One region of the Carnobacterium sp. CS13 genome, then DNA from elsewhere that is predicted to be linked to it. Evidence: riboswitches for the same ligand, from Rfam matches in the RefSeq annotation. Region 1 holds a riboswitch; the other holds the start of a gene.
What was found. Region 1 has a riboswitch for FMN ahead of ribD (bifunctional diaminohydroxyphosphoribosylaminopyrimidine deaminase/5-amino-6-(5-phosphoribosylamino)uracil reductase RibD). Riboswitches for the same ligand answer to the same signal wherever they lie in the genome.
Positions count from the first base shown of each region.

Region 2: linked by a shared signal. The riboswitch ahead of JHE06_RS05065 (ECF transporter S component) and the one ahead of ribD (bifunctional diaminohydroxyphosphoribosylaminopyrimidine deaminase/5-amino-6-(5-phosphoribosylamino)uracil reductase RibD) in region 1 are both predicted to bind FMN.

Region 1 is NZ_CP067364.1:523,113-526,604, reverse strand. Features, by position in the region: gene JHE06_RS02535 (riboflavin synthase) at 1-139, opposite strand, end outside; gene ribD (bifunctional diaminohydroxyphosphoribosylaminopyrimidine deaminase/5-amino-6-(5-phosphoribosylamino)uracil reductase RibD) at 168-1,241, opposite strand; FMN riboswitch at 1,384-1,498, opposite strand; FMN riboswitch at 1,649-1,763, opposite strand; gene JHE06_RS02525 (hypothetical protein) at 1,899-2,207, shown strand; gene JHE06_RS02520 (hypothetical protein) at 2,293-2,574, opposite strand; gene JHE06_RS02515 (uracil-DNA glycosylase) at 2,721-3,350, opposite strand; gene JHE06_RS02510 (hypothetical protein) at 3,449-3,492, opposite strand, start outside.
Region 2 is NZ_CP067364.1:1,053,407-1,056,898, reverse strand. Features, by position in the region: gene JHE06_RS05070 (helix-turn-helix domain-containing protein) at 1-884, opposite strand, end outside; gene JHE06_RS05065 (ECF transporter S component) at 1,087-1,671, opposite strand; FMN riboswitch at 1,808-1,931, opposite strand; gene JHE06_RS05060 (sensor histidine kinase) at 2,012-3,492, opposite strand, start outside.

The DNA.
Region 1 (3,492 bases):
AAATACCGTTTGTTGCGATACTGTCCCCAATACGCGTTCCTTGCACTACTTTTTGCCCTTTTATTCTGAGAACTGAAGAACTTTTGCCGCTTTGGATCGACTTAACGGTTCCCACTTCTTCAATAATTCCAGTAAACATGAGACTTCCTCCAATCGATTGCTTCTCTTTATTTATCCAGATAGCCTTCTACAACTAGATCCTCTCCAACCATCCCAGCTGTCATCCGATTCAGTTGAAAAGCCTCTTTCAAATCTGCAACGCCTGCCCCTTCAACAGCTGTTTTAGCATGCTTTCCTCCGATGATTTTTGGCGCAATATAAACCTGCATTTTATCCACAATGCCTTCTTCCAAGGCTGAAAAATTCAATGCCGCACCGCCTTCCAGCAAAACACTGTCGATTCCCATGGCACCTAGTGTTTTCATTAATTCCCGCAAATCAACTCTCCCAGACTTCTCTTTAGTCACAATGACTTCAACGCCCATTTTCCTCAGTATTTTTATTCTTTCGCTATCGGCTCTTTCAGTAGCCGCTACGATTGTTTTAGCTGTATCCTCCTGGGTCAATACCGTTGACGCCAGCGGAATTCTGAGCTGACTATCCACCACAATTCTAATGGGATTTTTGCTATTTGGCCCTCGGGCAGTTAGCTTCGGATCATCTCTGATAACCGTTTCGACCCCGACCATGATCCCAGACAATTCATGACGCAAATTATGTACCTGCTGCCTGGAAGCTTCTCCAGAGATCCATTGAGATTCACCCATCACTGTCGCTATTTTTCCGTCTAGTGACATCGCCGTTTTCATCACAACAAAAGGTTCTTTAGTGATAATGTATTTCATAAAAACTTCATTCAATAGTTGGCATTCGTTTTCCAAGACACCTACGTCCACTTCAACTCCAGCATTACAAAGCCTTTCAATCCCTTTTCCAGCTACTAATGGATTCGGATCGAACGTCCCAACCACGACTCGTTGAATCTTTTTCTCTATCAACAAGTCTGAGCAAGGAGGCGTTCTTCCGAAATGCGAACAAGGCTCTAGCGTGACATACAACGTTGCTCCTGACACATCTTCTTTTGCTGATGCAACCGCATTTACTTCCGCATGAGGCTGTCCATATATTTCATGATATCCCTGACCAACCACTCTTCCATCTTTAACAATCACAGCACCCACTAAAGGATTCGGCGACGTCCAACCTTTGCCTTTCTTGGCTAAATCCAATGCAAGCTGCATATATTTTTCATCCAACCCTCTCACCCCTTCCAAAATAAAAAGCCCTAAGAATTTCTTCTCAGGGCTTTCGTCAGTTTTGTTTATAAAGACACCACAAATAAATCCGCATACTATGTACTCGGTTGCTTTTGTTCTTTAAAACTGATGTCTTCTTTTATCCAGACTATAACTGTCGGCTTCGGAATCTAACCGAATCTGCCTCGCGGCTCGTGGGCTTTACCACCGGTAGGGACTTTCGCCCTGCCCTGAAGACTATTTAATTTTTCAAACACTATACAAAAAAGCCCTAGATTTACATCCAGGGCTTGGCTTATCGTTAAATAAGACGGTTTAATAGCTGCATCATAAACTCACGATTTCCATCCATCTCAAATAAGACTTCAATCATCTTCATTGTTCAGCAATTAGTTTGTCTTCGCTTTATCCAGACTATACTGTCGGCTTCGGAATCTAACCGAATCTGCCTTGCGGCTCGTGGGCTTTACCACCGGTAGGGACTTGCACCCTGCCCTGAAGACTTATTTACTTTTGTACTGTAAGAGTATAGTGAAACAAAACTAATGTCAATAGTGATTTAATTTTTTGAAGCAGTTGGTTAGCTGTATTAATTAAGTATGGTAGAATCAATTCAGATTAAAAAATGAAGGAGATTTGAGTATGAGCTCAGTAATAGAAATTGCACTTATTTTACTCCCTATGATAATAGTAGGGGTAATCGGGATATTTGTAGTTACAAAACTTAAACAAAAGCACGATCATGGTACCTTGGGTAAGAAAAAAACCAAAGGCGCTCAAGATTTACTAAATAGTTTGATACCACTAGGCATGCTTCTTGGTTGTATTATTGGTATGATTTCAAGCTCATTTTTTCCCATTTCTTTATTATCTACACTTAGTTTAGGAGCTGGAATCGGCTTATTAGGCGGATATTTTGCTTATGAAATTTACAGCAAGAAAGAAGAGTAGTAACAAAAAAGCTCGTCAAATGAGCCTTTTTTGTTACTTTTCTTTTCTAAAACTGAACTTCTTAAAAATAAACAGTGAGCTTTATTTATCCTTGTTCGTAAACAAAAGAATTAAACACCAATTCAATTTCTTTATCTAATGTGAAAGATACTCGTTCTGCGAAATGCGGCAAGGACTGCACATGAATACTGTTCTCCAATACATCAAATACAACAGGCGAGACATCTCCAAAGTTTTTTGACTTAAGAATGATTGCAACTTTACCATCGTTATTTTGAAGCAAGTCAGCTTTGTCAGACAAATTAATTGTCCAGCCATGTGGTAAAAGATACTGCGTTGTCGGTCTATCTTTTTGTTCATTCGTCATATAAATCACTCCTCTAAAAAAATAGTTGCTCTTATTATATCGATTATAAATACTGATTCCTAGAACAACTAAATTATTCCTACAACACGATAGAAGACACTCTTCCTATTCAAGATTATTCAACTGTTGTATTCGTTAGTTCATTCTTATTTGATTCGCTTTATTCCTTGAACAAATGCATTTTTTCCGCCTTGAGCAGGATGTCTTACTTTCAGACACTCTATTCCCAGCTGATGAAGGCTTTCTTCCGCTTTATTGCCTACCGCAACAACCTTTTCAATCTGAAACATTTCAATCATTTGAATAAGAAACATTTCTCCCATCAAAAGTTCTTTCTTTGTTGGCATCCGATTGCTTTTGCCGTTGTCTTTTTTATGAGGGTGAAAAGGAAAAGCATTCCATCCTAATGAGACAATATCCTGTTCTAAAAGTGTATTCCATATAATGGTAGCCGTTGCTTCTTTTAACAGCTTGTCTTTTTCCGAAGGCAGTTTATAACCGTTTTCCTTGCCAAATAGTTCTAACCCCTTCACGTTATTCATCAGCAAATGTTCACTGGTAAAAGGAACTCCGGTAAGTCGGCTACCTCTATACCCTGGTGCTTCTCCAACAAGTATCAGTTTAGGTTTGATTTTATCCATTTGCTTTAAATAAACCAGCAGATTCTCTCTCCTAACAGCATTCTCTTGATTAGCATAAGAATACTGATTGTAAACATTTTGCGAGACTTCCGTCATTGCCAGTTCATCTATGAAGCTTTCAAATTTATGTGCCATTTCGTCCGTCCTTTTTATAAAAGTGTGAGTCTAAGAATGGTAATCACAGTCAAACTAACTTAGATGAAAATACAGAACTATTAAGTGGTTTTTCGATTTTAGTTTATTTGCTGCTGTTCTGTCAATATGCGCACCCATTCTT
Region 2 (3,492 bases), 530 kb from region 1:
CTTATTTCGATTACATGTTCTGAAATCGTACTGAATTTCAACCGGCGCAAATCAGCAATTTCCTCAATAGAATGGCCGTTCAATAAATACTTTTGCGTTATAGCTGCACTTTGGGTAATGCCGCTATAGTCTCTTGCCGTTTCAGAATAAATTGAAAAAAACAAAGGAACCATTTGTGGCTGTCGTTCGATCCATTCGATCAATTCAGCTAAACAATCTGTCAATATTATTTCAGCTTCAAGAGGTTCGATACCATAATGTTCAGCTAATTGTCTTCGTGTTTTTCCAATCTTTCCATGGCCGGTTAGATAAGCAACGATGATCTCAGCATTGGTTTCTGTCAGCTCATTTAATAAAAATAACCATTCTTTGCCAAATTGCTGGGCTAAAGTTTGCTTATCTTGATGATGTTGATTTAACCAATTTTTTAACCAGATTTGATTTTTCCATTCTTTTTCCAATGGCAAATAGTGTTTATTGCCATGGCGAACCTCTGATAAAACTTGGGTAACAAATAAACATTTACGCCAAAAATAGGCGTTAACAGCTCCATTTTTCAATTGATTTAAATGAACTGGATAAGTATGCTTCATAAAGTACTGCTGATAGCCTTTAGCTCCACTTTCTGTTAATTGATACCCTTCTCCTTCGGAATCTGCTGTAATCAATTCTAAACGTTCCATTTTGTTTATTAGGCGTTCAAATTGTTGTCGTTTTATTTTTGGAAACAAAGAAAAATAAGCTGTTAAACGGTATTGTTGAGCATTATACAATATCGAAGCTGTTCTTTTTCCTGTAAGTATATGGTAAATGGTAGAGGATTTTTTCGAAACATCATTTGAAAACAACGACAAACAAAAGTTTTCAAAATAAGTCAATTTCACCAAAGTAGTCTCCTCCTTTTTCTTTGTTCACTTGATTATTGTTACTGCTTATTTTTAATGCTTCTTCTTATTCTAATATACCAAATATTTAGAAAATATAATGGGAAATACATAAATTACTTTATTTTTTTATTGCATTAAACAAAAATGGGCTCGTTACGATCACGAGTCCCATTTCTTTATTTAATATACAATTTAATTTCTATTTTCCATAACTGAAATTAGAGAGCTGATTGCGAACGATCCAGGGTTTCATTTTAGCGAAAAGAATAACGAAAACACTGCTGACGATTATTCCTTTTGCCAGGTTGAAGGGTACTACACCGTAAAAAACGTATTGTTGTATCGGACCAACGCTGAAGTTTAAAACGGCAAAATAAAGCGGGATCAGCACATAAGCATTCAAGAACGATAGGATCGTCGTTAAAGAGAGGGTTCCAATCACATTAGCAAAAACGATGGTTTGCGTGTTTTCTACTTTATTGCGCATAATATAATAAATCGGCAAACAATAAGCTAACGAGGCAATCAAGCTAGCCGCATCACCAATAGGATACCCTGCATCTCCGCCAGTTTGAATATAATGAAGAACCGTACGGATCACAGCTACCATTATTCCCCCTACAGGACCATATAAAAACATACCTAACAATACAGGAATATCACTGAAATCTATTTTCAAAAAAGAAACTCCAGGGATAATGGGAAAAGCGAAAAACATTAGGACGAAAGCGACCGCTGCAAGCATCGAAACTCCTACTAGTCTTTTTGTGTTACTATTTTGCATAAAAATCCTCCTAAAAGGATCCATCAGCTTGAGCATTTTGAGCTTACCGAAGAATACTAGTCAAAAAAATATGCCCGTCTAATTTTTCTTCAGAAAAATCAAACAGAGCATAAGAACATTAGTACATTCAAATAAGCCCCATCTTCTTTATCCAGACTTTACTGTCGGTACTGGAATTAAACCAGTTCAACCAGATAATGCTACCTAGCTCGTGGACTATACCACCGGTCGGGAATTACACCCTGCCCCTGAAGACGAATCTATTATTTTTTTAGTACATCATCTGTACTCCTAAAGTATACTAAACTTAAGAGTATTTTGCAAGAGTTTTACTTACTTTTTATACGTTTGTTTCGTTAGGATCAATATAAGGAAAACGCATGGCGAAAACTGTCTCTTCATTTGGAACACTTTTAACCTCAATAGTGCCGCCATGTTCTTCAATAATATTTTTTACGATTGATAGCCCTATCCCAGTACCCGTCTGATTGGTTTTATAAACCGTTCTAGATTTATCCGCCTTATAAAAGCGATCAAAAATATAGGGAATATCTTCTTCCATTATACCCATACCGTTGTCTATCACTTCCATAACAACTTCATCAAAAACTTTATCTAAATGAACCCATAATTTGACTTCTTTATTTTCTCGTTCCGCCATAGCAGTATGCCGTATAGCATTGTTGATCAAATTGACAAATACTTGGTTCATCTTGTCTTCATCCATCTCGTATGTTTGCACTCCTGGATCGATTTTAAGGGTTAACCTTACATGACTGCTTCCAGCTATACGATTAAAACGCGCCATCAACTTTCTGAAAAACGGTTCTAAAATGACATCTTCACGAATCAAATCAATATGACCTGCTTCCATTCTAGATAAATCCAGCATTTCGTTGACCATTCGGTTCATCCGTTTCGATTCTTCACCGATGATACTCGCCATCTCATGTTTTTCTGCTTCTGTTTCAGCTATATCGTCTAAAATTGCCTCACTGTAACCTTGTATCATTACTAAAGGTGTTCGTAATTCATGAGAAACGTTATTGATAAAATCGACGCGCATTTTATCCAAACGCCGTTCTTTTGTTAAATCTTGCAACGATACTAGAACTCCCCGGACGTTTTCTAACCCTTCATCAAATAAAGGAACCAATGTGATTTCGAAATAAATATCATTAAAGGTAGCATCGTAATAAACTTTTTCAGATTTTTCAATCACTTCATCTATTTGATCTGCTATCACTTCCGGCACAGCCGTTTCTTCTATCCCTTCCAACTTATACCAATTATGCAAAAACTCTTCGCCAATCGGATTAGACATCAGCAAAGTTTTATCTTGATTGTAGTATAAAATACCGGTTGAGATCGAAGTAACAATGTTTTCTAACAATTCTTTTTCTTGTCGAGTTGCCGTTCCAGTGGTTTCCAATGATTTCCGCATTTTATTCATGGCTAAAGCAAGTTGTGAGATTTCATCTTTATAATGTATTGGAGCTTGTTGTGAAAAATCATTTTTTGCATATTCAAAAGCAATGTCTCTTAATTCGTTCAAAGGCTTCCCTAAACGATTTTGCAAATAATAAAAAAGACCAATTGCTAACAATCCATAAAGAGCAAAATTAATCAGAGACCAGATGTTCATTTTTTGTTGTGTTGCGTTTAAAAAAGACAAATCTCCAAACGAATACAATGTTCCCTTTTGTCCATTGAACTCGAAAGTTTTCATGCGGAAAATAAATACAGACTCTGCGTTTTTTTTGTTTTCATGTTCGCTTATGATCTCAGTATCTTTTCCAGCTTTCATCGCTTTTTTTACTT